2 regions of the Paenibacillus sp. S28 genome follow, and region 2 is predicted to be linked to the other one. Evidence: riboswitches for the same ligand, from Rfam matches in the RefSeq annotation. Region 2 holds a riboswitch; the other holds the start of a gene.
The links. Region 2 has a riboswitch for ZMP and ZTP ahead of rpiB (ribose 5-phosphate isomerase B). Riboswitches for the same ligand answer to the same signal wherever they lie in the genome.
Positions count from the first base shown of each region.

Region 1: another riboswitch for ZMP and ZTP. It lies ahead of IAE55_RS17535 (bifunctional 5,10-methylenetetrahydrofolate dehydrogenase/5,10-methenyltetrahydrofolate cyclohydrolase); the one in region 2 lies ahead of rpiB (ribose 5-phosphate isomerase B).

Region 1 is NZ_JACVTM010000006.1:388,307-404,063, forward strand. It holds gene IAE55_RS17520 (efflux RND transporter periplasmic adaptor subunit) at 53-1,636, shown strand; gene IAE55_RS17525 (ABC transporter ATP-binding protein) at 1,633-2,325, shown strand; gene IAE55_RS17530 (ABC transporter permease) at 2,322-3,554, shown strand; gene IAE55_RS17535 (bifunctional 5,10-methylenetetrahydrofolate dehydrogenase/5,10-methenyltetrahydrofolate cyclohydrolase) at 3,767-4,612, opposite strand; ZMP/ZTP riboswitch at 4,679-4,762, opposite strand; gene IAE55_RS17540 (TetR/AcrR family transcriptional regulator) at 4,824-5,432, opposite strand; gene IAE55_RS17545 (SDR family NAD(P)-dependent oxidoreductase) at 5,707-6,474, shown strand; gene IAE55_RS17550 (hypothetical protein) at 6,680-7,471, shown strand; gene IAE55_RS17555 (VanZ family protein) at 7,519-8,634, opposite strand; gene IAE55_RS17560 (amino acid permease) at 8,884-10,239, shown strand; gene IAE55_RS17565 (hypothetical protein) at 10,385-11,365, shown strand; gene IAE55_RS17570 (DUF2306 domain-containing protein) at 11,449-12,114, opposite strand; gene IAE55_RS17575 (TetR/AcrR family transcriptional regulator) at 12,349-12,936, shown strand; gene IAE55_RS17580 (MFS transporter) at 13,444-14,628, shown strand; gene IAE55_RS17585 (hypothetical protein) at 14,794-15,006, shown strand; gene IAE55_RS17590 (NADPH-dependent FMN reductase) at 15,232-15,757, shown strand, end outside.
Region 2 is NZ_JACVTM010000021.1:31,223-46,979, reverse strand. It holds gene glyA (serine hydroxymethyltransferase) at 1-508, opposite strand, end outside; gene IAE55_RS30160 (TIGR01440 family protein) at 572-1,186, opposite strand; gene rpiB (ribose 5-phosphate isomerase B) at 1,208-1,663, opposite strand; ZMP/ZTP riboswitch at 1,811-1,892, opposite strand; ZMP/ZTP riboswitch at 2,015-2,096, opposite strand; gene IAE55_RS30150 (low molecular weight protein arginine phosphatase) at 2,206-2,793, opposite strand; gene IAE55_RS30145 (manganese efflux pump MntP) at 2,833-3,393, opposite strand; gene IAE55_RS30140 (L-threonylcarbamoyladenylate synthase) at 3,480-4,562, opposite strand; gene spoIIR (stage II sporulation protein R) at 4,758-5,480, opposite strand; gene IAE55_RS30130 (FtsW/RodA/SpoVE family cell cycle protein) at 5,795-6,991, opposite strand; gene IAE55_RS30125 (FtsW/RodA/SpoVE family cell cycle protein) at 7,075-8,313, opposite strand; gene IAE55_RS30120 (HemK/PrmC family methyltransferase) at 8,385-9,398, opposite strand; gene prfA (peptide chain release factor 1) at 9,424-10,491, opposite strand; gene IAE55_RS30110 (amino acid permease) at 10,664-11,977, opposite strand; gene IAE55_RS30105 (LysR family transcriptional regulator) at 12,170-13,075, shown strand; gene IAE55_RS30100 (RNA polymerase sigma factor) at 13,167-13,700, shown strand; gene IAE55_RS30095 (anti-sigma factor family protein) at 13,697-14,119, shown strand; gene IAE55_RS30090 (hypothetical protein) at 14,116-14,637, shown strand; gene IAE55_RS30085 (DUF4097 family beta strand repeat-containing protein) at 14,634-15,737, shown strand.

The DNA of each region.
Region 1 (15,757 bases), on a different contig from region 2:
TTTAAGTTTCGGCTGATATCGTGTTTGTCATATGAAGGAAGGGAGAATGGACATGAACAAAGCGGTAAAAAGCGTGCTGATCATTTGCGGATGCGTCATTGTGATCGGCGCGGGGGGGACTTATTTTTATCAAAAAAACGCCAGCGCGACGAAAACGGAAACGGCGACCATTACATATGCCGTCGAGAGGGGTGACTTGTCCAAAACGGTAACGTCCTCCGGCAATGTGGAAGCACCCGAATCGGTGAACCTGAGCTTCAGCGGAAACTCCAAAGTGACCAATGTCAACGTAAGCGTCGGGGAAGCGGTGAAAAAGGGGCAGCTGCTTGCAGCGATGGATGCAACGGCGCTGCAAAACGAGCTGCTGTCAGCCCAGGCGAAGTATGACAGTGCAGTGGCGAAGCTGGACAGCATCCAGGCTGGGACGGACTCGGCTACCCTAAGCGAACAAAAAGCCCAGGTGTCCAAGGCGCAGTCCGACCTGGAAAACGCCAAGACGGCGCTTACGAACGCGAAAAAGGCGGCCAATGCATCGTACCTGCAGGCACAGGTGGACAAGGCCAAGGCTGCCGTCATCAGCACGCAGGCCAAGCTGGACGAAGCGAAGAAGGGGACGGACCCGTCCCAGATTTTATTCGCTCAAGTCGCGGCGGATAATGCCCAGAACGCTTATAAACAAGCGGTATCGCAGCAGAGTAATCTGGATCAGCTAAAAGAAGCGGTTACCAATGCCGAATCACAGGTGGATAGCGTGTCCCGCGCCTATGATCAGGCGGTTTCGCAGCTGGCCAAGCTGCAGGAAGGGCCGGCTGAAAGCGACGTGGCCAGTGCCAAAGCCGACGTGGCCATGGCACTCGCTGCCTTGAACGACGCCAAGGCCAACGCTGCCGGGGCCAAAATTTATGCGCCGTATGACGGGATCATTTCCGCCGTGAACGCCAAGGTTGGGGAGACGGTTGCCGGCGACGCTGCTTCGGCCATCTCCATGTACTCAACCGGCGGAAGCTTCCGGATTTCGGCCTCCATCGACGATACCGATATCACCGATGTGAAGGTCGGCCAGGACGTAAATATAACATTTGACGCGCTCACGGGCGTAACGCTGAAAGGCAAAGTCGTGTCCAAGGCGGTGCTCGGGGAAGCGCAGACCAGCGGCGTCGTGACGTTCCCGGTCGGCATTGAAATCACGGCGGGCCAAGATAACGCAGACAAGCTGATTCCGGGTATCAGCGCGACGATTGCCATTATTACCGACGGTAAGAAGGATGTATTGAAAGTTCCTGATGCGGCGATCAAGTCGTTTGGCGGACGGAAAATCGTCATGGTCGACAAAGGCGGCAAAGAGGAGCAGGTGGAAATTACGACCGGCCTTGATGACGGGGCGAATTCCGAAGTGCTGACCGGATTGTCCGAGGGCGACAAGGTAACTATTACGATGACGACGACAAAGACGAGCACCGGAACGAGCCAGGGAACCATGGGCGGCTTTGGCGGCATGGGCGGTATGGGCGGCTTCGGAGGCATGAACGGAGGCGGCGAGATGCGGCAGTTCAACCGTAGCGGCAGGACCGGAAGTACTGGAGGAACCGGCGAGGGCGGTGCACGCAGCGGCGGAATGGGAGGTGGCGGACAGTGATCACCTTTGATCAAGTAAAGAAGGTCTATGCTTCGGGCGAGAATGAGGTCCAGGCGCTGAAGGGCGTCACCCTTCAAATCGATGAGCGCGAGTTTGTCTCCATTATGGGACCGTCTGGTTCAGGAAAATCGACCATGATGAATGTGATCGGCTGTCTGGATAAACCGACTTCCGGCAAGTACATGCTGGATGGCATCGACATCGGCTCAGCATCGGCCAAGCAGCTGTCGGAGGTGCGCAACCGCAAGATCGGTTTTGTCTTTCAAAACTTTAACCTGCTCAAGCGAACCTCTGCCATTGAAAACGTCGAGCTTCCGATGCTGTATGCGGGCAAAAACAAAAAGGAGCGGCGGGAGAAGGCCGAGTACTGCCTTGAGCTGGTCGGCCTGAAAACCCGGATGCACCACAAGCCGAATGAGCTCTCCGGGGGACAGCAGCAGCGGGTGGCTATTGCTCGCGCCTTGAGCAACGACCCCGCCATTATTTTGGCGGACGAGCCGACGGGCAACCTGGATACGGCATCATCCGAGGAAATCATGGGCATATTCCGGAGACTGAACGAAAAGGGGCATACGATCGTCATCGTCACCCACGAACCGGACATCGCCGCCCATACGAAACGGGTTATTTGGTTTCGCGATGGCCTGATCGAGACGGACCGGCTGAATACGGAGCGTGAGCGGGTATGAATGTGGGGGAACTGCTGCGCATATCAATCCGAAGCTTACGGTCCAACATGCTGCGCTCCTTCCTGACGATGCTTGGAATCATCATCGGCGTGGCGACCGTCATTGCCATGATTTCCATCGGTCAGGGAACGAGCAAGCAGGTGACGAGCCAAATCCAGAGCCTGGGTTCCAATCTGATCACGGTTACCGCAGGCTCGGGGTCGTCAACCGGCACAGCGGAAGGAGGCAACCAAGGCGGAAGCACGGGCACGCTGAACATTTCGGACGCTGACCCGATCTCCAAAATCGATACCGTGAAGTACGTCGCGCCGGTCTCGCAGGTGAGCGCGCGGCTGCTGAACGGATCGAACACGGCCTCCGCCACGATCATCGGCTCGACGCCGGGCTATGCCGACATCAAATCGTGGGAGACGGACATCGGTCGTTTCTTTACGGAGGATGAAGTCAATGACCGGGCCAAGGTCGTGGTCCTTGGCGCAACGACGGCGGAAACGCTATTTGGTGAAGCGGGCTTCGATGCGGTCGGCAGCATGATCAAAATCAACAACATCCCGTTTCGGGTCATCGGTGTGCTCAAAGCGAAGGGTTCTTCGGGTACGGTTGACCAGGACGACACCGTCATCGCGCCGATCACGACGATTCAGTCCCGGTTTCAGACCGGGAGCTCCCGGAGCAGTGTCCGGCAAATTTTGGTCGAAGCCAAATCTACCGACGTGATCAACAGCACCATGGCGCTGATCCAGTATACGATGCGTCAAAGCCATAAACTTGGCGGGGCCGACGATGATTTCAGGGTTCAAAGCCAGGAGGATGTCATGTCCTCCGCCGAAAGTGTCACCAAAACGCTGACCCTGTTTCTTGGCGGCGTGGCGGCGATATCCTTGCTGGTCGGCGGAATCGGCATCATGAACATCATGCTGGTGTCCGTTACGGAACGAACGCGGGAGATCGGTATCCGGAAGGCGATCGGGGCCAAGGAAGGGACGATTCTATCGCAGTTTCTGTTTGAATCGGTCACCTTGGCTATCCTGGGCGGTGTGATCGGCGTCATCCTTGGCTTCGGCGGCTCCAAGTTCGTCGGCAAGCTGATGGACGTGACCACCGCGGTGTCGATGAACTCCGTGCTGCTTGCAGTCGGGTTCTCGGCCTGCATCGGCATCGTATTCGGCGTATTCCCGGCACGACAGGCCGCGAAGCTGGATCCGATCGAGGCGCTGCGGTACGAATAGGCCGCCATTTGTGACGGACGGATTTATGTGAATCGGTTACCAGCCGACTCAAGAACATTACATCTTGGGCAGAAAAAAAGGGCATTTCACCGAATGATGTTCGGCGGAATGCCCTCTTACCATTTATGAAGCCGTTACCCGGCGTATTTGTGCTGCCGATACACGGCTTCTTTAAGTGACCTCAGGAAAACCTGGCCATACCGATGGCTGGTTTATCTCAGTTGTTTTTCCGCCGCATCCACCGTGTGCTTCAGCAGCATGGCGATGGTTACCGGTCCGACGCCCGCAGGGACGGGTGTAATGGCGCTCGCTTTTTCCAGACATGCCTCATAATCAACGTCCCCGACATTGCCTTCATTGTAGCCTGCGTCTAGAATGACGGCGCCGTCCTGAATCCAGTCTCCCTGAATGAATTTCGGTTTCCCTACTGCGGCAACAACGATTTCTGCCTGGGACACGATATCACCAAGGCCTTTCGTTCTCGAATGGCAGATCGTGACCGTGGCATTGCGGTTCAGCAGCATCAGCGAGACGGGCTTGCCGAGAATCGGGCTGCGGCCGACAACAACAGCGTGCTTGCCTTCTACAGGAATCCGGTAGTAATCCAGGATAGCGATGATGGCCGCCGGGGTACAGGAAGGATATGCGGCAAAGCCGAAAGCATTCTGCGCAAATCCCAGCGTGGTGACGCCGTCGACGTCTTTTTCAATGGCGATCGCGTCGAATGCGGCTCTTTCATCAATCTGATGGGGAACCGGATGCTGCAGCAGAATTCCGTGAACGTTCGGGTCGGCGTTAAGCTTTTGGATTTCCCGGATAAGCTCCTCGGTCGTCGTCCCCGCATCCAGTGTGATTTTTAACGATTCCATCCCGAGCCGTCTGCAGGCATTGCCTTTCATGCGCACGTATGTGGCCGATGCCGGGTCGTCGCCTACCAAAATGGTCGCCAGGCAGGGGGTAATCCCCTGCTCGGACAGCCTTTTCACCCTGCTAGCCAAGCCGTCCTTAATGTCCTGCGCCACGCGCGCTCCGTCCAAAATCAGCGTTTGTTCTGTCATTGTCTACATCTCCTTTAAATCATGGTAAGGTCCAGAAAACATAAAGAGGCAAGGGGAAATTCCCCTTACCTCTGCCCAGGCGTACGGCTGTTTATATCCATGTGCTCCCTCATGGTTCATCCCATGTTTCCGCCAGTCGCACACAGTCCATCTATGTAGAATGATACCTTATTGTGCTTACGGGCACAATGGGGAGTTTTGAGAATGATGCTTATGTGCCGCCGTTTCTTTTAAACACGATGTAATCCATTTTTGTCTCAACCAGCACCATCAGCTGCTGCGCCATATAAGACGCCGTGTATTTAAAATCAACCTCTGCCCAGTGCATAATGACCCCCACCGTGGCCGACATCCGGTAGCTCAGCATGATTTCGTAGTCGATCGGCGGCTCGGTCGGTTCCATTTCGATATGCATGTCCTTCCGCATCGACTCCCTGAGCCTGTCGTACATGTCCATCGCCAGCTTTCCGCGTTCGACTCGCGATAAGGCCAGGAACACATCTTTATGCTGTTCGATATGCTCAAACAAGCGCAGTCCCGAGGGGTAGGTCATCGAGGCTTCAATTCGCTCAAGGCCCTCATACGGCTTGACGAGCAGTTCGGCGATGCCCTGCAGAAACTCGTCGTGGATTTCCTTGAGCAGGTCTTCCTTGCTGACGAAATGCTTGTAAAAGGTGCCCCGGTTATAGTCTGCGCGGGCTGCGATGTCCATAATAGTCACCGAATCGAAGCCTTTATCGAGAATTAAGGAAACGAGTGCGGATTTGAGCGCCTGCCGGGTTCTTCTGGCTCTGCGGTCAAGAACTTGTTCGTCTGTCAAATGCAATCTGCCTCCAGCTTGTCGTTTCTCCTATTATAACGCAAGTTGGGCTGCCGCCAAAACGAAGATAATCATCAACAAAAAGAAGGTAAATGTTCAAGATTGTCATGGTTCTGTGACATACGGCGGCAATCTGTTGGATAGATGACGTTATTTTGAAATATGATTATTGTGTGAACAATTAATAAGGGTGTAACCTATACATGTAGCAGACATGAGCTATAAAGCCCATAAATCATTTTATAAACTTTGTTGAAAAGGAAGCGATTCAGTCATGAGTCAGACACAAACGAAAACTGCAGTCATTACCGGCGCGGCCGGCGGAATCGGGAAAGAGCTGGCACGGCGTTTGGCCGAGCGCAAGCTGAACCTCGTTCTGGTCGATTTGAAGGAAGATGCGGTCAAGAGCGTCGTTGAGGAGCTTGGCCTGAACGATACCAATTCACTGGCGGTCGCTGCCGACGTATCCAAAGAGCAGGACGTGCAGAACTATGTGAACCGTGCTGTTGAAAAATTCGGCACCATCGATTACTTTGCGAACAATGCAGGGATTGAGGGTCCTACCGGGCTGATCGAAGAGCAATCCGTGGAAGCGCTTGATCTGGTGTATAACGTCAACGTCCGCGGGGTGTTCCTGGGATTGCATTATGTTATTCCAGTTATGAAAAAGCAGAATTCCGGCGCAATCTTGAACACATCTTCGCTTGCAGGCCTGATGGGTGCGCCAGGAGTGGCCCCATACATTATGTCCAAGCATGCCGTGATCGGCTTGACGCGCGTTGCTGCCAACGAGCTGGCTTCGCTGGGCATCCGGGTTAACGCGGTTCTGCCTGGAACGATTAACACCCGGATGATGCGGCAGATCGAAGCGAACTCCGGCAATGCGGAAGCGTACAAAGCCGCCAATGAATCGGCAACACCGATGGGCCGTTACGGCGAGCCGCAGGAAGTAGCGGCGGTAATGAACTTCCTCCTCTCCGATGAAGCTTCATTCGTTACGGGTTCCCTGTACACTGTAGACGGCGGGATGGTCGGTCAGTAATCACGGCAACCGTATTCGTCCCAAAAAAAGAGGAACGAATGTTCTGGGAATTTATTGACAATCGAGAGAAATAACGATATATTGAGTTCAACATAGTTAATGGAAGCGGGAGAAGCACCCTGCAGGAAAGGCGTCATGCCTTACTTGCGGGGTGCTTTTTTTGTCCATTCATTATGAATTTTGATGATTTGGGGGAGAGATGAAGATGACGTATGTAAAAGTTTTATGGAAAAACAGCTTGGTGACGGTTTTATGCTGTACGGTCGCGTTGTTCATGCTGGGTCCGGCTAAGGCGGACGCGGCATCGGACAGTGCTTGGGACGCCGCTTTGCAGAGTATTGGTGTGCTTCATGACAGCTATAAGGCGCTGGAAGAGGCCAACAAGCTGAAGAAGCAGCAGATTCAAGTGCTCCGGAAACAGAATGATGACCGGTTAAAGTCTGTCAATGCGAAGGTGCAGGGGATCGACAAAGCTAAGATCGACAAGCTGAAATCCGAAGCCGATCAGGCCCAGAAGAAATATCAGCCGCTGCTTAATGAATATACAGACCTTGGGAAGAAGGCGGCGGATGCGAGAAAACGTAAGGACCAGAAGGCCGCGCTTCAGTACGATCTGAAGCGCAACCAGATCAAGGCCTCGGCCAGTGCTGCCCGTGCTGAAATCAAGAGCCGTAAGGATGCGCTCGCTGCCGCCAAGAAGGAAGCTTCGGCCAAAGCCAAGGCGGTGAAGGATACGTTGGCGCAGGTCCAAACGTTAAAGAAGCAGGTGACTGCCGAGAATAAGAAGATTACGGCAGCGAACAGCACCCGGAGCGCGTCGGACAAGCGGTATAAAGCGGCAGTCAAGCTCGGGAACGCGATCACAGCCACGGCTGAGCTGACCGTGATGTATAAGGAGCTTGGTAAAATCAGCGCCTCCCTCAATCAAATTTACCAATGGGAGAAGCAGATCGATTCCGTCATCCGGACAGCGGAAACGAAACTCCCCAAGTCTTGAAGGACAAGCGTGATATGTTCTTGAGAAGTACGTTTTTCTAAGGGGAACTACTCCTTTTTCTCCGGTTCGGGTGCTGCGGCCGGCTGCCATAGGATAACATGCCGGGTTTTGCTCCATTTTTCATAGAACAGCTGCGGCTCCTTCTTGAATACGCAGATGACGACATGAATAAAGAAGATGGTATTCATGGCAAACACAATAAGTCCCAGGATCATGCGAAGGATCGGCGGAACGGTGTCAAGGGAGCCGGCCAGAACCCGGTTGGCTCCAAAAAACAGCCAGTAGAGAATTCCATATCGAACCACAAGCGATTTAAGGGAGATTCGCTCCCCTCCATCGGCAAGACGGATACGGACAAGCCATTTGCCGGGAGTCAGACCTCCAGTCAGCCAAGGTACCAGCATGAAATACAGTCCTGTCGCAACCCAGAAGGAAGCCGGTACATGCAGGATATGCAGAATGCCAAGCAGGATCGCCCAGACGATCCCGTCCGCCATAAAGGCGATTCCCCGCCGCGTATAGGTTACCCGTTTGGCGGCCCGGTCGATATTGGCATCCAAATGCTCAATGCGGGGAAGAAGGCCGGATAACCATTCGGCTGCCAAGAATCCAAGCAAACCGCCGAGCGTGTTAGTGATCAGGTCATCTACGTCGAATACCCGGTACGGGTGATCGTACAGCCCGAATATTCCGCTGAGCTGGGTCGTCTCAAACAACAGCGACAGCAAAAACGACAGCAGAATGGAAAGTTTCCATCCCGTCCGGAAATAATAACGGAGGATCATACCGAACGGAACGGTAAGAAACACGTTGAATACCACTTGAAGGAAGGCGCGTTCCGTAAGCAGCCGCAGGTACGTCGAGGGCTGCGAGGACACGACGGACGTTTCTTTCAGGATGTCGTGAATGAAATTCAGCGGCACCAGCTGAAGCGCCCCTCCGGCCATGGCCGGATTGTGCCGGGAAGCCGGCAGCGGAAGGATGATCAGAAACAGCGCGTTGAGCAGGTACAGCAGGAACAGGTACAGCACAAACGCCCTGATTTTATGGATATAACCGTGTCTGCGGTACTGCACGACCAAGAAGGGAAGGGTAAAAAATAGCGCCGCAAAGGGAAAAGACAGAAATGCATATGAGATTGGAAATACATACGAATGAAACACGACTAAACTGCACCGCCTTAATTTCTTTATGTTTTCTTTTTGGCCTTGCCATCGGCTGAATGTACATCATAGCACAAGTATGATCGGTTTCTGGTTAAATTTTGTTTAAAAATTATAAAGAAACGTGAAGCAAATGCAGAAAATTCGGCTAAATTTCTATCAGGTTGCTTAAGCAAAATGTTATACTTGAACTTATGGTTTTTGTACTAATACAACCTAATACAACAAGATTCAGCAGGAGGATATTTGATGTCACAACCAGATGGGGTTTCATTGCAGAAAAAATTAAAACCAAGGCACATCAGCTTGATGGCCATGGGCGGAGTCATCGGCACCGGTATCTTCAAAGGCAGTGCCGAAACGATCGGTCTTGCCGGACCGGGCGTCATTATCTCTTACGTCTTCGCCGGGCTGCTGCTGCTCGTCGTCATGGGAGCCATGGCGGAAATGGCTACGGTTTACCCGGGTAAAAATATGAAGGACTTCGTCCGAGAGGCCTTTGGCGAGAGAGTGTCCTTTATTATGGGGTGGATGTACTGCTTCCTGTGGCTATCCGTGTGCGTCATTGAAATTATAGCGGCCGGCAGCTTTTTGCAGTATTGGTTTCCCGGGGTACCGTTATGGTTGCTTAGTCTAGCCAGCGCGGCCTTCATTATTCTGATTAATCTGATGAGCGTGGGAAGCTTCGGCGAGTTCGAATTTTGGCTGGCGGGGATCAAAATCGCCATGATTATCGTCTTTATCGTTTTAGGGGCATGCTTGATCTTCGGGATCATTCCGAGCAGCAATACGCCGTATCTGCATAACTACTCGGCGGCCGGAGGATTTCTGCCCAACGGATGGACGTCCATTTTTTCCGCTTTGCTTGTGGTCATGTTTTCCTACGGGGGTTCGGAACTGATCGGTTTGACATTGACGGAAACGGAAAACAGCGAAAAGGTGCTGCCCAAAGTGGTACGCAATTTTATTTTGCGGATCATATTATTTTTCACGCTGCCGATCCTCGTGATATGCGGGCTGATTCCCTGGAACCAGCTCGGCCCCGAGTCGAGTCCGTTTGTCCAGGTACTGACTGCGACCGGCTTGTCCGGGGCGGCGGATCTCATGAATTTTATTCTGGTTACGGCGGTGCTGTCCGCAGCCAACTCGGGAATTTATGGAGCTTCACGCATGCTCCACTCCATGGCTGCTGCCGGTGAAGCATCGCCGGCTCTTGCCCGCACGAACCGGAGGGGTATCCCGGTAAATACGCTGTTATTGTGTGCTGTGATCTTGATATTGGGATCCATGCTGGGCATGTTTGCACAGGATCAGTTGTTCCGCGTGTTAATGGCTGTTCCGGGATTTTGCGTCCTGCTGGTCTGGATTTGCATCTCCCTGGCACAAATCAAGCTGCGGAAGTCGTATCCGGTAGAGCCATCCTTTAAGGTTTGGGGGTACCCTTATGTTACGTCTGCCGTCGTGGCCTGCTTGGCGGTAATCGCGGCCATGTTCTTATTCGATGCGCAGAACCGGCTTAGTATCGGCTTATGCATCGCCGTACTTATCGTGCTGATCATCTGGTCTATGATCCGGTTTTCCAGGACTGGAGGAAGAAGCAAGTAAGCGAAAAAAAGCGAATGATGTGCTTATGAAGCAGTTGGGTTCTGTCTCGTATGACCAGTCCAATTTGATATTTTTATCAAGACTATCGAATTTATTGAAACCTGAAGCCGCCTCCGTCCGTCTAAGATGGTAACGGAGGTGCAGCATGAAGAATACGATTAAAATCAGTTCGATTCTGCTGGCGCTGGCTATAGCTGTTGCGGTAACCGCATGCAGTGACAAACAGGAAACGGCGCCGGGTACGCCGCCAGACCACATGGATGAGCAGAACAATCCGTCAACCCAGCCTGGGAATGCTGAACAGGTACCGTCCGTGAAGGAAGGAACCGGAACGTATACCGGCCAGGCTGATCCGCATACGGTGGAGATTGTGGTTGACGGCAAGCCTACCGCTTTTCAGCTGGGTGACGGGCTGGATCAAACGGTAGCCGATTTGCAGGAGCAGGACCACGTCCAATTCAAATACGAGGAAAAGGCTATTGAAGGCGAGGATACGCTAAAGCAGCTCGTACTGACCGAAATTAAAAAATCGGACAGCGTGCAAGGAGCAGGCCAAGGTGGCGAAGGCGATACATCCGGCAAGGATTCATCTTCCAGTTCTTCGGCCGGCGGCCAATCTGATTCAGGGGACTCTAAATCATCCGCAAACAGCGGTAATGTAAGTAAGCGCCCTGCCGAGGGCAAGCTGGAGGTCACCTTGGAAGGCAACGACGAAGTGCGGCCCGCCAAGCTTGTTCAGGCTGAAGGGTACTCGCTGTATATTCCCGAACAGTTTTCTTTTGATGCGGGCAAGCATCTGCTGTATATGAACGTTGATCACGAGTACTCGGTCCGTATCGAGAAGCTGCCTGCAGATTTCAACTTGGACCAACTGGAACTGCAAGGGAAGAAAGAGCTTAAGCCGTATGGCGAAATCAAGAAGCTTGGGGCTGCAGACCTTACCGGTCCGATGAAGGACGCGCTTATCTTTTTGACGGCATTCGATTCCTCGGGAACCCATGAATATATCGTGAAGGAGCTTGACGGCAGTGGATTTGTTTTTCATGTCACACAGCCGCAGAGGGAAGCTTCTGAAGGTTTTGGACCACTGGCGTTTGCAGCGCTGAATTCGATCGAGAACGAATAGCTTTGAAACTGAAATTACCGTTGTTTGCACGGGGATTTGCAGGAATAAGAAGAAAAAAACCGCCATCTGGCGGTTTTTTTCGCTTACGGTTTATTGTTGTCGGCAGGACGCCGGGGACCGGCTGGCCCAGGCCACGCAGTGCGAAAAACAAGCTCTGCGATGAAAAGCAGCAAAGGAATCGAGATAAACACGCTGATCCGGTAGCTGACCGGGTAAGGACTTCCGGCAAGCGTGCGGATCGTCCACGTGAGGACGTGGACAACCAGGTTTGTAAAGCAGAAAGCATAGCTGCGAACCATCCACTTCCGGTGGCTGGCCATTTGCTTTTTCCGGATCTGAATTAGAGCGATCACCGTGAATGCCGGCCATAGCATCGTTAACAGGTTAAAGGCAATGCTGACCGATCTTCCTCCCGTGGCGACCGGTGCCATATAACCTGAGGTGAGGCCAACCAGCATAACGCAAATGACATATAAATATCCGTTGAACCGGTGGAATTTTACATGTCTGATCCGGATCCGTGCTGCGAAGTTGACGGCTCCGCAGATCATGGCCAAGCAGGCCAATCCGGCATGAATCCTCATGACGATCAGCCACAGCTTAGGGTTCAGGGGATGGTTCAGGTCCGTTTTGAAGCCGAGAAATGCCGAGGCCTGGGGATCCTGAATGATCTGCACATAGGCGACGTATAAAATAAAGGCGATCACAACGATTAGCATCAGGGCATAATAGCGCTTGCTTTTTGACATGGAAAAATACTCCGCTCTGTTTGGCGATAATGTTCGAATCACGGCTGTGCCAGTAGTCGAACTGCGTTCGGAAATTTATGCTATAGGAAAACGCCTTGGCTTGCAACGCATGTTTGGTGTCGTTTTTGTGACGGAATGGATATTATTGGAAAAATAATATTTGACAGAACAGTACAGAATTAAGTATGCTAAGAATCAATCCAATCATCAAACCTATGAAAGGGATGCCTAAACATGAGTAAAAGCGGTAGACCCCGTGAGTTCAAAGACACAGCCGTTATCGACGCCGCTGTGGAGGTGTTTTGGTCACAGGGATACGGGGCCTGCTCAACAGACGATTTATGCAAGGAAACCGGTCTCGGCAGAGGAAGCCTGTATAATGCCTTCGGGAGCAAGCATGAGCTGTATGAGCAGGCGCTGATCCGGTACCATCAGGTGGGGATTGAGGCGCAATTGGAAATCCTGAACACCGACGCTCCGGTAAAGGAGCGGCTGCAAGAGCTGTTGGAATGGGAAATCCGGGAGGGCTCGACAGCCAAGGACCGTGGATGTTTGCTTATTAACGCGTCGGTAGAGCGTGGAAAGACTGACCCGACTGTTGAGCGGATCTTCAAACAGCATGTGGCGCTGCTGGAGCAGGCTCTCGAGAAAACGATTCGCGAAGGGCAGTCCGCCGGCGAAATTTCCCGTGAACGGGATACATCGGAGCTGACGGCTTTGTTCCTCAGCTGCTGTTATGGCCTGCGTGTGATTTATCCGGGGACCATGAACCGTGCGTTGGCCCGACAGATTATTGACGGCACGCTTGCGGCCATTTTTTAGCAGAATCCCTGGGAGTCAGAGATTTATTTAATCTATCATATAGTCTATCTAAATCATTAGTTGCTGTTGTGTTCGTATTCGAGCTGCCGCTTTGCGCTGAACGATGTTCACGCACTGGACGCGGCTGTGTTTTTTGAATAATTTTGTACTGGTTGTTACAAAAGTGGGGCGTAAAATGAGCCGCAAAGTTATAACCGATTGAAAAATGGAGGTGAGGCATAAGTGAAGACGGGAGCAAGGTGGAGATATAGAGAATACACAGAGGAAATACAGTGAGGATAAAGATGAGATTCCGAGGAGCTTTCGAATAGATTCCGAGGAGTTGTAGAGGAGATGCAGAGAAAATACAAAGAAAATATAAAGAAAATACAGAGAAAATACAGAGAAAATACAGAGAAAATACAGAGAAAATACAGAGGATGATTCCTAGGTGAGATGCCTAGAGAGATACCTGCGTCTAATTTTGTACTGAATGTTACAAAATAATATATAAAGGAGCTGTTTGCATTGCCGCTTGCGATTTATGTATTGGGACTGATGATATTCTCCATGACGACTTCCGAATTTATGGTGGCGGGAATCATGCCTTCGCTATCAGAGGAGTTTGGCGTATCTGTCGCCGCCATCGGATATCTCATATCCGCTTATGCTGCGGGGATGATTATCGGCGGGCCACTATTGACAGTCGGATTGTTAAAAGTGCCGCGCAAAAAAGCCTTCCTGGCATTGTCCACCGTGTTTCTGATTGGGCAGACGCTGGGAGCGCTCGCGCCGAACTATGAACTTATGATGGCTGCCCGGATTATTACCGGGGTTGCCTCGTCGGCCTGCTTCGGCGTGTCCATCGCGATTGCACTCACCTTGGTCCGCCCGGAAGCAAGCGGTCGTGCCGCCTCGATCGTCCTTGGCGGATTGATGGTCGCGACCGCTGTGGGGCTCCCCGCCGCCATGCTGTTTGACCAGTATCTCGGCTGGCGGGCGAGCTTCTGGGCCGTCGTCTTCCTTGTGCTGATTTCGGGAATAATGGGTCTCCTGCTGATCCCGAAATCACCCAAGGAAGAGGCAGAATCGCTCAGTCTCCGCGGCGAACTCGCTGCATTCAAGAACCGGCATTTATGGGCGGCCTTCGCAACCAGCATGCTGATCATCGGGGCGACGTTTGCGGCATTCAGTTACTTTTCACCGATACTTACCGATGTAGCGGGCTTCAGCGCATCCATGGTGCCGCTTCTGCTCGGGGTTTACGGGGTGGCAACGGTCATCGGCAACACCATCACCGGCAGACTGGCCGACCGGTACATGATGCCGATTATGACCATCGGCCTAGTCGTGCTTACGGGCGCGCTGCTCATGTTCGGCCTATTTGCCGCACACTCGGTCGTTGCGGTTATCGCCGTCATCGTGATCGGCCTGGTCGGGGTCTCCATGAATCCTCCCATGGTGACCCGAGTGGCGAGAGCTTCGAACGGTGGCTCGCTCGTCAATACGTTCCACGTCTCGGTCGTCAATTTCGGCATTGTCGTCGGTTCCACCATTGGCGGGCTCACGATCGATCATGGCTACGGCCTGGCATCACCGTTGTGGGTTGGTGCGGTTCTGGCCGTGCTTGGCCTGCTGTCGCTGGTTCCATATTTGAAAAAGACCCCGGCTCCCGCTGGTACCGCAGCGGTTCCGGAAAAAACCTGTGCGTAAGCGTGAAGAACTGGTCCGGTTACGTTGTCTGAGCCTGCAGGTTCCTGCTTCCATCGTTCCTAACGGCTTCAGCCATTTCCATTTATGTCATGAACGGCTACAATAAAGGAAGAGCGAGCAACCGTGATCGTATCTAATTCATATCCAAAGGAGAACCCGTAATTCATGGCAACGATTCGAGAGCTTCTGACGGAAGCGGAACTGCAGGAGGCCGAGCGCAGGAAGCTTCCCATACGCGTGTTTAAAGATGACCATTTGATCGATTCAGATACGCGGATCATCCGGTTCACCGACTCCACGGTGATTACCCAGTCCGGTGTGAGTGATGTTACTTACCACTCGCGTAAAGAATGCCAATTTTATGAGATCCGCAAATAGATCCGATTACACTGCCCGATAAACGCTTAGGCAGAGCCACCAGTGCTCTGCTCAGGCGTTTGTTTTTTTTGGCATCAACCACCCATAGACCGAAATATATATAGCCATGCCGGAATTGATATTATCTTTCGTCTTCAAGCCGCTATAAGATAAAAGTACCGGTCCGGGTTTACAGGCAGGTTACAGGACCTGCGGAAATTTATGAATATGGGGAGAGATCTAGCAATGGAACAATCACACTTGAATATTGGAATCATCCTTGGCAGCACTAGGGAAGGGCGGGTCAGCCCACAGGTCGGAGCATGGCTCAAGGAGCTGGCTGACGGGCGTGGAGATGCGGAGTACCACCTGATCGATTTGGCGGATTATCCGCTGCCGTTCCTCGGACATCCTGGCGGAGAGGACGCCATCCAAAACTGGGCCGCGGTCATCGGCCGCATGGACGGATTCGTGTTCGTCACCGCGGAGTATAATCACAGCATTTCCGGTGTGTTGAAAAATGCGATCGACCTGCTGCGGGATGAGTGGGGGAATAAAGCGGCAGGCATCGTGAGCTACGGGTCCACTGGAGGCGCCCGGGCGGCCGAGCATCTGCGCGGCATTCTTGGGGAGCTGAACGTGGCGGACGTCCGCATTCACCCTACGCTGTCGCTCTTTACCGATTTCGAAAGCTTTAGAACCTTCAAGCCGGCCGAGCTGCATCATAAAAATGTCAACGGCATGCTGGATCAGGTGATTGCCTGGTCCACGG
Region 2 (15,757 bases):
CGGCGACGATCAGGCGCGGACGGTGCTTGAACGCAAGCTTGCGGACTTCGTCATAATCAATGAGGAACGTATCTTCCTGGACCCCGTAAGCGACGAAGTTGTACAGCAGACCGGAAGCGTTCACCGGGCTTCCGTGCGTCAGGTGTCCGCCATGGGCAAGATTCATCCCGAGCACGGTATCCCCGGGTTTCAGTGCTGCCAGGTATACGGCCATGTTGGCTTGGGCACCGGAGTGCGGCTGCACGTTGGCATGCTCGGCTCCGAACAGTTCTTTCGCACGGTCACGGGCAATATCTTCAACGATATCGACGCGCTCGCAGCCGCCGTAGTACCGCTTGCCCGGATATCCTTCGGCGTATTTGTTCGTGAGGACAGAGCCCATGGCTTCCATAACCGCTTCACTGACAATATTCTCCGATGCGATCAGCTCGATGTTTGCACGCTGACGCTTCAGTTCCAAATTCATGGCCTCGAGTACAGCCGGGTCCTTCTTACGCAATTGATCCATGTTAATAGTTCCTCCCTTATTGGAATTCAAAATAAAATGTTCACTTTTAATCATCCGCTCATGTTAATCGCAAAGATCTGAACTGCCGCCGTCACGGTCGGCTCTGCCGGCTTCTTCATCCAGACGGTACACCGCCCGTTCGCCGCCGATCAGCTTGGGCCGCGTGTAGGCCGCATTCACGCGCGCATGCCCCACATAGCGCAGGGTCGGGCGGAAAGGCACCGCCACACGCCGCAGATGCATGCCGATCATCGTCTCGCCGATGTCGATGCCCGCATGAGCTTCAATCGCTTCGGCCAGACAAGGCTCCTTCATGGAACGGTAAGCAGCGGCAGCCATAGAGCCGCCCGCTTTCGGAACAGGAACGGCGGCGACCTCGGTTAAGCGAAGGCGCTCCAGTACGGAACGCTCCATCACAAGCGCCCGGTTCAAATGCTCGCAGCACTGAAACACCGTGTCGAAGCCGAACTTGGCCCGGACCTCGCCGATCGCCTGCAGCAGCTCCTCAGCAACCCCGAGCGCCCCCGAAGTGCCGATGCGTTTCCCGGCCACTTCACTGGTGCTCGTTCCGACAACCAGTACCTTACCAGGGCCAAGCCCTGCGGCTTCCACCAGCTCATGAAGGATTTGGGATACCTGTTCTCCCAGCGAAACTTCCAATGGACTGCCTCCTGACATGCTTTCCATGAGAAAACCTCCCTAATTGTGCAGATACCGCTCTTCAATCGCTTTAATCTTGTTCACGCGCCCGACATGACGCTCGCCGCCGCTGAACTCCGTGCCCAGCCAAGCCTTGACGATTTCCTGGGCCAGACCTGGACCGATGACGCGTTCGCCCATCGCCAGCACGTTGGAATCGTTATGCTCCCTGGTGGCAATCGCCGAGAACACATCGTGGACCAAGGCGCACCGGATGCCCGGAACCTTGTTCGCCGCGATGCTCATGCCGATGCCTGTTCCACAGATCAGGATTCCCCGGTCGGCCTCGCCTTTGGTAACCAGATCGCACACAGGGAGAGCATAGTCGGGATAGTCCACGGAATCCGTGCATCCGCATCCCACATCCGCAACTTGATGCCCCATCCCTTCGATCACGGCAATGATGTCTTCTTTCAAACGTATACCCGCATGATCTGTTCCAACAGCAATTTTCATCTTTCGAAAAACCTCCTAAAATTTCGCGCAATACAGAGAAACGAATCTAGCGCTCCCCGGTATTCCCGTGACTTCTTGTACCATTATAACTCATTTGCAGCCACTAGACGAAAAAAAGAGCAGTCCGCGGATCATTCCGCAGAATTGCTCTTTTGCCCAGGCGACCGGCCGTATATTCCGGTGCTCCATCGTGGTTGGATCCACATTGTCGCCAGTTACACCGGAACCGATGTTTTTCACCTTCATCATAAAGCATGACGCGATGAAAATCAATCTGCAAATTTACTCCATTTTTTCAGGCTTAGGCTCCCGCCCAAGTGCCAATTTAAGCTTCTTTCTTAAGCAGAATTGCTCTTTTGCCCAGGCGACCGGCCGTATATTCCGGTGCTCCATCGTGGTTGGATCCACATTGTCGCCAGTTACACCGGAACCGATGTTTTTCAACTTCATCATAAAGCATGACGCGATGAAAATCAATCTGCAAATTTACTCCATTTTTTCAGGCTTAGGCTCCCGCCCAAGTGCCAATTTAAGCTTCTTTCTTAAAATGTACGGAACGCCTCCAGCTTATCCAGCAGCCGCTCGATGGCGGCGCGGATTTCTGCGGCGGTTACATCGTAATCGTCGCGGGACCCGCCGAACGGGTCCGAAATATCAAAGCTCGGGATCCGCTGCTGGATCTCGATCAGCCGCTCCCGTTCCTCGTCCTCCAGCTGCTGCCCGAGCGCCCGCTTCATTTCCCAAGTGGCGTACAGGCTATCGAGCTCCTGCAGGTCCTTGATCACGTTCTCGTCATCTTCGGTGTATTCCTTCAGGGTATAAATTTTGTCAGCCGCGAGCGGAAAGCTCCGGATCACATGCTGCTTATGCCCCTGGGTCAGTGTCAAAATCAAATCCGCCCAATTCACCGTGTCGGCCCTGAGCGGCTTGGCGGTCAAATGCTCATCGATCTCGTGGTCCCGCAGCACCGCTTCCGCATGACGTGAGATCGGTGTCCCTTCAAGGGCGGCCACGCCGGCCGAACGGACTTCGAGCGGAACGCTGCGCTCCTTGGCCAGCTTGCGAAGCAGAGCTTCGGCCATCGGGCTGCGGCACGTGTTTCCCGTACAGACAAACAAAATATGCTTCACGTCTCTAGCACCTCCCGAAGTGTCTTTGCCGATATTGTATCAAAAGATAAAGGCGAGGCCAAATGCCAGCAAAATCGCGCCGCCAAGGGCCTCCCCGTATTCGCCGAGATTCCGGCTTACCCTCCTGCCGAGCAGGAGTCCAAGCACGGCCATCGCGCCCCCGCAGATCCCGAAAGCCATCACGGTCAGAATCCGGTTGCTCTCAAACATCCCCAGGGATACGCCTACCGAAAAGGAGTCAATGCTGACGCTGAGCGAGAACAGAAGCATCCCCAGCAAGGAGCGGTGATCCACCATTCGCGTTTCGCTTGTTTTGAAGGAATTCAGGACCATGTGTCCGCCCAGCAGCACAAGCAGCCCGCCGGCAACCAGGGCGGCAACTTGTCCGAGCAGCGAACTGACGTAATATCCCATAAACATGCCCAGCAGCGGCATCAACACGTGGAAAAGGCCGATCAGCAAGCTGATCTTGAGAATATGCAGCAGCCGGATTCCTTTCATGCCGATTCCTACGCCCAGAGAGAACGCATCCAGTCCTAATGCGACGGCCATTATCATGATTGTCATCAGCTGCCCTAAACCGGCAGAAGTCTCCAACATCCCTATTCCCCCATGTCCGTTAGGTTCTTGTACAACCATATGCGGACAAGAGGTAAATGATGTCTCTTAAAAGGTGCGGCGAGAGGTCACAAGCGCACAACCCGCTGGCCGGCGGCCTTGCGGAGCCGGTTCATGATGGCAGCGCCCAGACCCTCTTCCGGGCAGGCTTCCGATAAAATAAACGTCACGCCTTCTTCATCCATGCGGCGAAGAGCGGCGTACAGCCGGTGGGCGGCCGCTTCCAGTCCGGCAAGACTGCCGAGGGACTGCACGCAATCCGCGGCGTAGCGGCCGATGTGCTCCTCAAAAGCCATCACGCCTGTTCTCTCCCCGCGTCCCGCCGCTGCCTTCAGCTGCTCATTGATCCAGCCGGATACCTGCTCCGGCGTGCCGCCCTGCACAATGGTGAGCGCACCCTTGGGAGCGTAGTGCGTATATTTCATGCCGGGCGATTTCGGAGCGACAATCTCCTCTTCATCCGGAGAGCGTTCGATTCCCGGATCGGTCGTCACCGCCGTCCCGGAAGCGGCGGCTAGCTGCTCGCTCGTAATGCCGCCGGGCCGGAGAACGGTGACGCTGCCGTCTTCCTGGACCTGCACGACGGTGGATTCAAGGCCGACCCCAGTCGGCCCTCCGTCCAGAATACCGTCGATCAGCCCGCTCAAATCTTCCTCGACATGGCCCGCGAGCGTCGGGCTCGGTCGTCCCGAGCGGTTGGCGCTCGGCGCCGCCACCGGACAGCCGGACTCACCGATCAGCTTCAGTGCGATCGGATGGTCCGGCATCCGGATACCGACCGTCGTCAGCCCCGCCGTTACCCGCGGGGACAGCACGCCCGGCCGAAGCGGCAGCACCAGCGTCAGCGGACCGGGCCAAAAGGCCGCCATCAGCCGCCGCGCCGTATCGCTGACCTCCGTCACGAGCCCATCCAATTGGCTTGCATCCGCAATGTGGACGATGAGCGGATTGTCGGACGGCCGGCCCTTGGCCTTGAAAATCGCCTCGACAGCCTCCGTATTCCGGGCATCCGCCCCAAGGCCGTAGACGGTTTCTGTCGGAAAAGCAACGGTACCGCCATCCCGTAGAATGGCGGCTGCCCGGCCGATCGACCGCTCTGCACGGGACACCGCTTCCCTCTCCGCTTCTGCGGCAGCGGTGCTGCGTCCCATCAATACAGTCACATCCCATACCGGTGTGGCATGGCTCTTATTTACATCATGGGCGGAAAGAGCGTTCCCTCCATCCTGCCCTTGGTTCAAACCTTTCATCGCTGTTCATTCCTGTCATCGAAATTGGTATGTTTTATTATAGCACATCTGCAAAATCTCCATGACGCATGCTCCTGGACAGGATGGCCGTAGTTCCTAAGCGAACAGCCCCGTCAGCCAGGACCACAGCCCGGAGAGCATGTCTACCAGGAAGAAGCGAACTTCCGGCTGGGAAGCATCAGCAGCTGCTTTCCCGGAAGCTTGAGCGGCTGCAGTATCCGTCACCTTGGCCGATGCAGTGGTCACGGCACCCTTAGCGTCACCCTTGGCATCCGCAGACTGAGCCTTGGTATCTGCGGGCTGAGCCGCCGCATCCCCGCTGGCCGCATCGATGAAGCAGAGCGGAGGGAACAGCACGCACCACCAATTTTGACCGTTGCCTGCCCCCAGCGTGATCCGGAGCGCTTCGTAGTTCCCGGCCGGATAGACCGTACCGCCGTACAGTTTGGTCGGGAACGGCACGATGCCCAGTTCAACATTGTAATCGTAATGAATACCTCTCTTCTCCAGCTCACGGCCCACCAGATCGTTCAGTTCCGGCAAATGCTCCCGGATCGTCGTTCTCGCCTGATCCAGGCTTTGCGGGTCCTCAAGCTCCTGTACCCAGCCGTTCATCTCCGCTACCACGGCATCACGAATCTCGCGTTTGACCAGCTGGTCATCCGGATTATCGGAATTGGCCAGGATGCGCAGGCGGATGGATTCCTGCGGAATCGGCCCGCCGGCCACGGCCGCGTCGGTCTTTTGGCTCTCCCACATCATGGCGATCATAAACAAAATACAAAAAATAATGGCGGTATCCTTCACCAAGTCGCGCAGCCAGTCTTGTCCTCTATATTTCCCCTGCTTCATCGTCTTTTCCATTTTCCCCGGGCCCCTCTCTATCAGAACAAATCTATGATAGTTCTCAGTATGTCCGGGAATGGTAGAGTCTAAACCTAGCAATCTATTTAGATTGAATTAAAGAAATCACACCTTTGACACGGATATTCCCCTTGGAAACAAGGAATGAAAAGAAAAACTCGAATTCATCTTATCTAGTATTTTCTACGAGCTTCTTACCCACAAAAAAAGACCGCCTTCCCAAGCCCGAGGACTTGTCGAAAACGGTCGTTTCTTGTAAATCATCAGCTTCACATGCCGGCTTTCGCCTGTCCGCCTTGAGCAGCAGTCCCCTTAGCCGGGGTCAGCATCTCGTCGTCCACTTCCTCCCCATGAACGCGCACGCTCATGACGATTCCGATGCTTGCCATATTGATCAGCAGCGAGGTTCCGCCGTAACTGATAAACGGCAGCGTAATCCCGGTCAGCGGCATCAGGCCGATAAAGGCACCGATATTTTCGAAGATCTGATAGAGCATCATTGCGATAATGCCCACGATCAGAATTGGCCCTGCCCGGTCCCGGCACTCGAGACAGATCAGAATCATCCGGTGGATCAGGATAAAATACAGCAGCAGCACAACCGATGAACCGACAAAGCCGAACTCCTCGGCGATTTCCACGAAAATAGAGTCCGAATAAGTATACGGCACGCGCCCGGATTGAACCGAGGACCCTTTCATATACCCTTCACCCATCATGCCGCCGGAGGCGATCGCCAGCTTGGCGTTTTTCGTATGGTAGGACGCCTTGGCCGTCGCCTTATCCGGCACCAGCCACGGGTCGAGCCGCTCGGTCCAGTGCTCCCGTTTGATGTCTTTCATAAACTTCTCGATATTGTCGTGAAAATGAATATACGAAAGAATACCCCCGACGGCGACAGCCGCCAAAATCACCAGCGCAATCAGCGCATGCCAAAACTTGATGTTGCCGATCCAGAGCAGTCCGAGCAAAATCAGAACGTAGCTGAGCGCGTTCCCGAGGTCATTCTGGATCATAACGAGCGCAAACGGCACGAACGTCAGCAGTCCGATCGGGACCACGTCATGCCAGAACGAGAGCCTCGATTTATTTTTGCGCATAATGATATATGTCAGAAAAATAATCAGGATGAGCTTGAACAACTCCGCAGGCTGCAAACTGAAGCTTCCCATCTTGATCCAGCCCTGGGCGCCGTTGACGTCGGTCCCGATGAAGTTAACCGCCACGAGCAGGGCCAACCCGAACAAATACAGATAAAGCGCATATTTGACAAGCAGCTTGTAATCGAAGATAACCAGCCCGAAAAATGCGATGAAGGCAAGCACGTAAAACTCGATCATTTTGATATGGGAACCGGCAAACTTCGTCCCCTGTGTGACACTGTAAATGGACATGATGCTGATGCCCATGAAAATCAAAAGAATAAAAACGACGACATAATCCACTTTTTTCAGCTTTTGAAGCATGGCTATCCTCCTGTGCGGAGCCTTCCGCTCCTCGTTGCCCCTGATGCGTACCTGTCTATTGTAATAGAACAGCCATGCCATATTCAATTCCTGTTAAATCCATCCCGGATGAGGCGCAGAATTTTGCCCGTCCCTGTGGCCGGAGCCGGTTCGTTCTGCAGCGGGAGCAGCTCCTCTTCCTCCTGCCCGTGAATCCGGACGCTCATCACCACCCCGATGCTGACCATGTTGATCACCAGTGAGGTGCCGCCATAACTGATAAAAGGCAGCGTAATGCCGGTCAGCGGCATCAGACCGATAAAGGCGCCGATGTTGACAAAAATCTGGTAAATGAACATCGTAATAATGCCTGTAATCAGGTATGGCCCCGCCCGGTCGCGGCAGTCCGCGGCAATCAGAATCATGCGGTGGATCAGAATAAAATACAGCAGCAGCAGCGCCGACGAGCCGATAAACCCGTACTCCTCGGCAATCTGGACGAAGATCGAGTCGGCAAAAGCCAGCGGAACCCGGCCGTCGGACTGGATCGTCGTCCCCTGCATGTAGCCCTTGCCGTCCAGGCCGCCCGACCCGATCGCAAGCTTGGCGTTGTAGGTCTGCCAGCTGTCGTCACGGGAAGCTTTGTCCGGAACGAGCCAAGGGTCAAAACGCGCGATCCAATGCTCGCGGCCAATGGACTTGAACAACTTCGCCGCCTCGTCATGATAATGAATGTACGCCTGAATTCCGCCGAAGATGGCGGCAAAGGCCACGGCGAAACCGATCAGCGCATGAACATACCGGATGCCGCCGATCCACAGGAGCCCTACCAGAATGAGGAGATAGCAGAGCGCGTTCCCAAGGTCGTTTTGCGCCATCACCAGCATAAGCGGAACAAAGGTGAGGAGCCCCATCGGCACGACATCCCGCCAAAAGTACAGGCCGCGGGACCGGTCTCGATTTTTCCTCAGCAGCAGGCTGGACAGAAAAATGACCAGGAACAGCTTGAACAGCTCGGCCGGCTGCAGGCTGAGTCCCCCGGGAAGGGTGAGCCAGCCGCGGGCACCGTAGTATTCGTTACCGGCAAACAGGACGAATAAGAGCAGCATCAGGCCGAAGATATACACGTACAGTGCATATTTGATCAGCAGCTTATAATTGACGAGCGAAGTCGCCAGAAACCCTGCAAAGCCGATGACGTAATAGACTGCCATCCGCACCGAATAATGATCGGTTTTGGGCCGGCCGGCGGTGACACTGTATATGGAAGTCAGACTGAATGCCATCAGGCAGAGCAGCACCAGTATGACGGCGAAATCCAATTGTTTCAGTTTGCGCAGCATATCCTTTCCTCCAGGGAAAACATAGGTAGTTCCATTGTAGAGGAAATTGGGTCAAAAAGAAAATTATGGGATCACCGGCGGACGCCGAGAACGTGGCGGTCAATGCCGGCGAGGTCCGGGATGATCATAATCTCATCCCAATGGCCCGCCTGGCGGAGCAGGTCTGCGACCTCGCCCGCCTGGCCGATGCCCAGCTCGAATCCGATGAGCCGGGGCGGCTCCTGCAGCAGCGGCAGCTGCTGCATCATGATGCGGTAAGGCGCGAGCCCGTCCGCTCCGCCGTCCAGCGCCGTGCGCGGCTCATGGTCGCGCACCTCGGGCTGCAGGCCGGGAATATCGGCCGCAGGAATGTACGGCGGGTTCGACACCAGGATGTCGACCCGCCGGCCCGCAAACGGCTCCAGCAGGTTGCCTTCTTCGAAGGTAACCTGGGCGCCGTTGGCTTCGGCGTTGCGCGCGGCGACCCGCAGCGCGTCCGCCGAGATGTCGCTGGCGTAGACGCGCCAGCGCGGGGCGTGCAGCGCCAGCGTGACCGCGATGGCGCCGCTGCCGGTGCCGATGTCGGCCGCGACCAGTGGGCGCAGGCCGTCTGCGGCGCCCTGTGCCGCCGGACGAGCCGCTTCGCGGTCCGGCTGCTCCGCGTCAGCCGGCCCCGGAACGCGGCCGGCTCCCTGCCCTTGCGGCGGCTCCTGCTCCGCCGCAGACGCCGCTCGCTCAGTCGGTGCTGCCCCCTGCGGCCACAGCCGCGCGGCCTGCTGCAGCACGGCCTCCACAAGCAGCTCCGTCTCGGGCCGCGGGATCAGAACGGCGGGCGTCACCTGAAAGGGGATGCCGTAGAACTCCTGCTCCCCGATAATGTATTGGGCCGGTTCGCCCACCGCCTTGCGGGAGATGACTTCCTCCCATGCCTTTTTCCGCTCGTCCGGGAACGGATCGGGCAGCGCCATGTAATAGGCCGCGCCGGAGAGGCCCAGCACATGCTCAAGCAGCAGCTGGGCGTTCCGCTGCGGCTCCATCACTTCATGCGCCGCTAAAAAAGAGGAAGCCTCCGCAAAGGCTTCCCGTATACTCTGCTTTGTCGTCATCACAAACGTGCTTTCCTTCAAAGCCTTATTCCCCTTTATCCATCATTTCCGCCTGCTCCGCAATGTTCAGGGCCGAAATGATCTCTTCGATTTCGCCGTTCATCACCGAATCGAGCTTGTGCAGCGTCAATCCGATGCGGTGGTCGGTCACCCGGCTCTGCGGGAAGTTGTACGTGCGGATCCGCTCACTGCGGTCGCCAGTACCCACTTTGCTCTTCCGCTCACCGGCATACTTCGCTTCTTCTTCCTGCCGCATCATATCAAAGATCCGGGCACGAAGCACCTGAAGCGCCTTTTCCTTGTTCGAGTTCTGCGACTTGCCGTCCTGACAGGTGGCCACGATTCCGGTTGGAATATGGGTCACGCGAACGGCGGATTTCGTGGTGTTGACGGATTGTCCGCCCGCACCGCTGGAGCAGAACGTATCGACGCGGATATCCTTGTCATGGATTTCAATATCGATATCTTCGACTTCCGGCAAGACCGCCACTGTGGAAGTGGAGGTATGGATCCGTCCGCCGGACTCCGTCGTCGGAATGCGCTGCACACGGTGCGCACCGCTTTCGTATTTCATTTTGCTGTAAGCGCCGCGTCCGTTGATCATGAAGATGACTTCCTTGAAACCGCCCAGATCGTTCGTATTGGCGTCCATCAGCTCTACGCGCCAGCCTTGGGTATCCGCATAACGTGTGTACATCCGGTACAGGTCGGAAGCGAACAAAGCCGCTTCGTCGCCGCCCGCCGCGCCGCGGATCTCCACGATGACGTTCTTGTCGTCGTTCGGGTCCTTCGGCAGGAGCAGAATGCGGATGCGCTCCTCCAGCTCGGTACGGCGCTGGGTCAGCTCCTCGATTTCCATCTTGACCATTTCACGCATTTCGTCGTCCAGCTTCTCAGCCTGAAGCGCTTTGGCGGATTCGAGTTCTTCCATAACGGATTTATATTCGGTATAAGCCTCATATGCAGGCTGCAAATCGGATTGTTCTTTGGAATATTCCCGCAGTCGCTTACTGTCGTTCGCAACGTCAGGATCGCAAAGCAGTTCACTAAGCTTCTCATAACGGTCCGCCAAGGATTGCAATCGGTCCAACACTGGGATTCACCTCTCCTATTTAAAAAATACACTAGGTATATATATATGCTCTGATCGTTATCGCCGCTCTCTATCAAAAATAGAGGGTAGACGACTTTATATTATACCACGATACATACATATTTACCATAGCCGACATTGGTGAACAAGACAGCCCGAAAAGCCTGTTATGTTAAGCTTGCGCCTTGTTTTTCCGCCCTATACTTACCAAAAAATAAACGCCGCAAATGACCAGCGGATACAAGATCGCCCACCCGACGAACGGAAACACCGCCGCCGTGAGGATAAAGGACAGCCAGCTGACCGTCCGTCCCCACCGCTGGCCTTTCAGCAGCCGGATCCCGGCTGCGCAGCCGCCCAGATACGTCAAAATAAACGTGGCATTGGGGAGCGTAATCAGCGTGGTCAGTGACACCGCGCCGGTTCCGTACAGAACGAGCACGAGCACGAAACAGCCCGCCAGGAAGCCCAGTCCCCCGACAGGCGTCTGGAATCGGGACGACATCTTCCCCATCCAGGCCGGCGCCTTTCCTTCCCGGGCTAGCGCGTAAGCCAGCCTCGACGATGCGCCGGTATACGAAATGACCGTGGCTGTGCAAATAAACATCCCCGTCAAGCCCGCGATGACGGCCCCGGCTGGACCGAGCAGCTTTTCAATAACCAGCAGCAGCGATACGTCCGAGCCGCTCCCCCCATAGCTGTGCGTTCCCACCGTTGCCAATGCCGTCAGGAAATACAGTACGCCGACGATGATGGCCGCAACCGTCACGCCCTGCACCGCCGCCCGTTTCGGGTCCACGAACTCCTCGGACAAATGCGATACCGCTTCCCAGCCGATAAAGCACCAGAACAGAATTGCCGCACTCTGCCCGACGCTGATCCACCCTTCCGGCATAAAAGGCGTGAAATGCCTTGCTTCCATATGGGGAAAAGAACCGGATATCGCCAGGATGAGCACCAGCACGATCACCGATACGACGACGATTTGCACGCTGCCGGCCAGCTTCATGCCAAAGACGTTGATGAACAGGGACACGGCCAGCATCAGCGCGGCGATGACGATTCTGGCGCCGTCACCCAGACCAAAGGCAGCAGTCATATACCCCGCCCCCGTCAATGCGGCCACCGGTGCACCTATCGGCACCGACATGAGGAAAAACCAGCCGACCAGCGTCCCGGCTTTGGTGCCGTACGCTCTGGAAACAAACGAGGACACGCCCCCGGCATCGGGGTAACGCGCCGACAGGAGCCCCATCACGAGGGCCATCGGCAGGACGAGCATCGTCATGAGCCCCCAGGACAAGAGCGAGGCCGGACCCGCGATATGCGCGGCGAGCCCCGGCACAATCAGGATACCTGATCCGAGCACCGAACCGATATATAAAGCGATGGCTTGAGGCAGCCGAATGGAAGAGGTTAAGTGTGATGCTGTAGAAGTCTTTTCGAATGAGGTCTTTTCGAATGAGGTCTTTTCTAATGAAGCCATATATTTGATCATCCTATCTGCTGTTAATGGTGTAACCGGCAGGGATTACCGGTCATTCTAGGGTTGTGCAGTGCTCACAGCTTAACAGATAATAGATGAATAGGTAAAACAGATTATTTTGATCGTTTCCATCGGGAGAACCGATAGTTGATGATTGCTACGAATTCATATTTCGCATCATGGAGGACATTGATGGACTTAAAACACTTACACACCTTCCGAACCGTTGCGGATACGCATGGCTTTACCAAAGCCGCCGAAATCCTGTCCTACGCCCAGTCGAGCGTCACGGCGCAAATTCAGGCGCTGGAGGAGGAAGTCGGCTCGAAGCTGTTTGACCGTCTTGGGAAAAAGGTACAGCTTACATCCGCAGGCGAGCGCCTGCTGCCCTACGCCATCCAGCTCCTGGAGCTGCACGACCGGGCGCTGGCCGAAATGTCCGCTGGCGGAAGCCTGCCATCCGGCACGCTGAACATCGGCGCACCCGAGTCCCTCGCGGCGTTCCGGCTCCCGGACATTATTAAGGAATACACGGAGCTGTACCCGGACGTGAAGATCATTCTCCGGCCGGCCGGCTGCAAGGAGCTCAAGAAATTGGCCCTGTCCGGCGATATGGACCTGGTGTTCGTGCTGGAGCCGGAAGCGGATGACCCGCACTTGCAGTCGGAGACGCTGATCCATGAACCGATGGCGCTCATTGCGCCGCCTGCGCATCCCCTGACCCTGCTGCCGCAGGTCGATACTTTGGACTTGAAAGACGTTTCTTTTATCCATACCGAATCGGACTGCAGCTACCGTCTGCTGCTCGAGCAGCATTTAAACAACCACGCGATCTACAGCAGCAGCGACCTGGAGTTCTGGAGCATCGAGACGATCAAGCACTGCGTCATGTCCGGTCTTGGCATCTCCCTGCTCCCGGCCATTGCGGTCAAGGACGAGCTGTCCTCCGGCCGGCTCATCCGGCTCCCTTGGGACGACAGCCCCTGCCAAGTGGCCACGCAAATGCTGTACCATCCCGGAAAGTGGCTGTCTCCGGCCCTTGGGGAGTTCATCCGCCTGTCCCGGGAACATGCCGCCAGATGGCGGCAAAACGGCTGAATACATTTTTTTAAAAAACTTTGCAGGGATGCCTCGACATGCGGCGTCTAACTTAACGTATCGGGAGGAGGGGAGAAGACTGGAAGAAGAGTTGCAGTGGATCCGGGCGGTCAAAGCCGGCCATCCGGAAGCCTATAAATTTCTGGTGCAGCGGTACCAGAGCATGGTATACCACGTATGCCTGAAAATGACCGCCGACAGCGTCTCGGCGAAAGATTTGTCGCAGGACATTTTCCTTAAGGCATATTCGGCCCTGCCTGCTTTTCGGGAAGAATCCTCCTTCTCCACCTGGCTGTATCAAATCGCCGTCCGGAAGTGCCTGGACTGGAAAAGGGCCCACCAAAGGGAACAGGCTCGAAGGACGATGGGAGAGGTTAGCGAAAACGATTGGGTAACCGCCGAGACACCCGAGAAGATCGTCCTCTCCGAAGAGATGAACAGCCGGATCCGTCAAATCGTCGATGAGCTGCAGGAGCCGTATAAGTCGGCCGTGCAGATGTATTATTTTGAACAATGCTCCTATCAGGAGATTGCCAAGAGGCGGGGCATTACCGCCAAAACCGTTGAGTCCCAATTATACCGTGCCAGACAAATGATGCGTCAGAAAGGAGAGGAGCTCAGGTGAAATGCGAACTCATTCAATACCAGATGGCCGCTTACGCCGCCCATGAACTGCCGCCCGAAACCTCCCTCTTGATCGAAAAGCATTTGAACCATTGTCCGGAATGCCAGGCTTGGTATCAGGAAATTGTGGAGATGTCTCAAATTTGGGAGAATCCCGGTCCGGTCATAGATATGCCGGATATCGTTGCCGGCGTGATGGAGGAAGTCCGTCAAATGCCGCCGCTGGCGGTAAGATCGCTGCCAAGAAGCCGGCCCCGCGAGTCGCAGAAATCCAAGCTGGCCCATTTCGGGCTTGCGGCCTGCCTGACCTTTTGCTTATTCCAATTCGGGATTTTCGAGCATCTGGGGAACGGGCTGACGGAGGCCACGCAGCATTTATCCACTCGAATGGAGCACATATTTAAGGAGGGTAACCCATGATTAGAAAAAGTAGATGGCTCACGTTTATGTTGTCCATGATTCCCGGCCTCGGCCATTTATATTTAGGATTCGCCAAACAGGGACTGCAGTACATGATCGGCGCCTGCGTCTGCATCATCCTCATCCCGTCGATTCCGATGCTGTTTCCGTTCGCTCTGGCGATTTTGTGGTTCTACCAGCTGTTTGACGCCCTGCAGAAGGCGAGCTGGATGAAAGCCGCGGCCATGGAGCATGAGCGGATGATGATGGGCCAGGATACTTTCGGCTATCCTTGGACCGAGCGTGACTGGATTCAAATGAACGGATATCAGAAAGAATCGGCAGTCCATCCGTTTTGGATCGGGGCGACCTGCATCGGCATGGGCATTCTCGTCCTCCTCGTCGGCGTCTTCCCCGGCCTGTGGGAATGGCTGCTGAACCGCAATATTACCAGCGTGCTGCTGGCCGTCGGCCTGATCGTTTACGGCATGTGGCTGCTTGGCAAAAGACCAAACCATAAGGGAAGTGAGCATCTGTGACCGCACCGCTTGAGACGCGCCCGCCGGTCCGAAAGATCGGCAAATGGACCACCGCCATCGGATTGATCGGCCTTGGGGTCATCATCATTCTTCAAATGAATCAGTTCATCAGCTTTGAAGTTCTGAAATATGTATGGCCCACCCTGCTCATCCTGCTCGGCATTGAAGTTGTCATTTCCAATGTCGTGCATGCCAACCAGCGGGTTCGTCTGGGCGGCGGAAGCGTCACGATCCTGATTCTGCTTCTGATTGTCAGTGGAGCCCAGGCGATTTACCCCGACTGGACGTTCCTCTTTAACAAAGGTTACCTCAGCGCCGTGCAGGGATCGGTTCCGGCGCAGGGAGAGATCAAGCGGGTGGAAGTTTTCCTCGACAGCGGCAAGGTCAACGTAACGGAAGCTCAAGGCTCGAATATTGCCTATGAGGGAAAAGTCCGCGTGCGCACCGAATCCTCCCAGGCTAATGCCGACAAATGGACGAACCAGCACTGGAAGTCGGAAACGTCAGGAGACACGCTGACCCTGACACTGGATAAACACCAGCCGGATATCGTCCTGATCGGCGGCTGGGCGATGCCTGAAGATTACTTTAACCTCCAGGTTCCGGAGTCAGTCGAAGTGGAAGTGCATACGAAAAATTCCACCATCGACGCTTCCGGACTTCATGCCGGACTGACGGCCGTGACGTCGAACGGCACTCTGAACGTAAAGGATATTCAGGGCAAGGTGTCGGCCAAGACCAGCAACGGCCGGATCGTAGCTGCGAACATCAGCGGCCCTTCCGAGCTGGTGACCAACAACGGTACGGTGACGGCCAACCAGCTTGGCGGCCCGGTCTACATCCGGACCAGCAACGGTGCCGTTCGGGGCGATAGCGGCATCGCCGGCAATTGGGACGTGAAAACCTCAAACGGCAGCATTAACCTGACCGTTCCCGAGGGCGCCAGCGCCAAGCTGACCGCCAAGACGTCCAACTCCTCCATCAAGGGCAACATTGGCTGGGTGGATGAGAGCGACTCCCGCGCCACGGCCACCTTGGGGGACGGACAGTTTACCGTGGGGCTGGCCACGTCCAACGGCAGCATTACCGTGAATCATTAAGGGGCTGTGAGCGTCGCAGG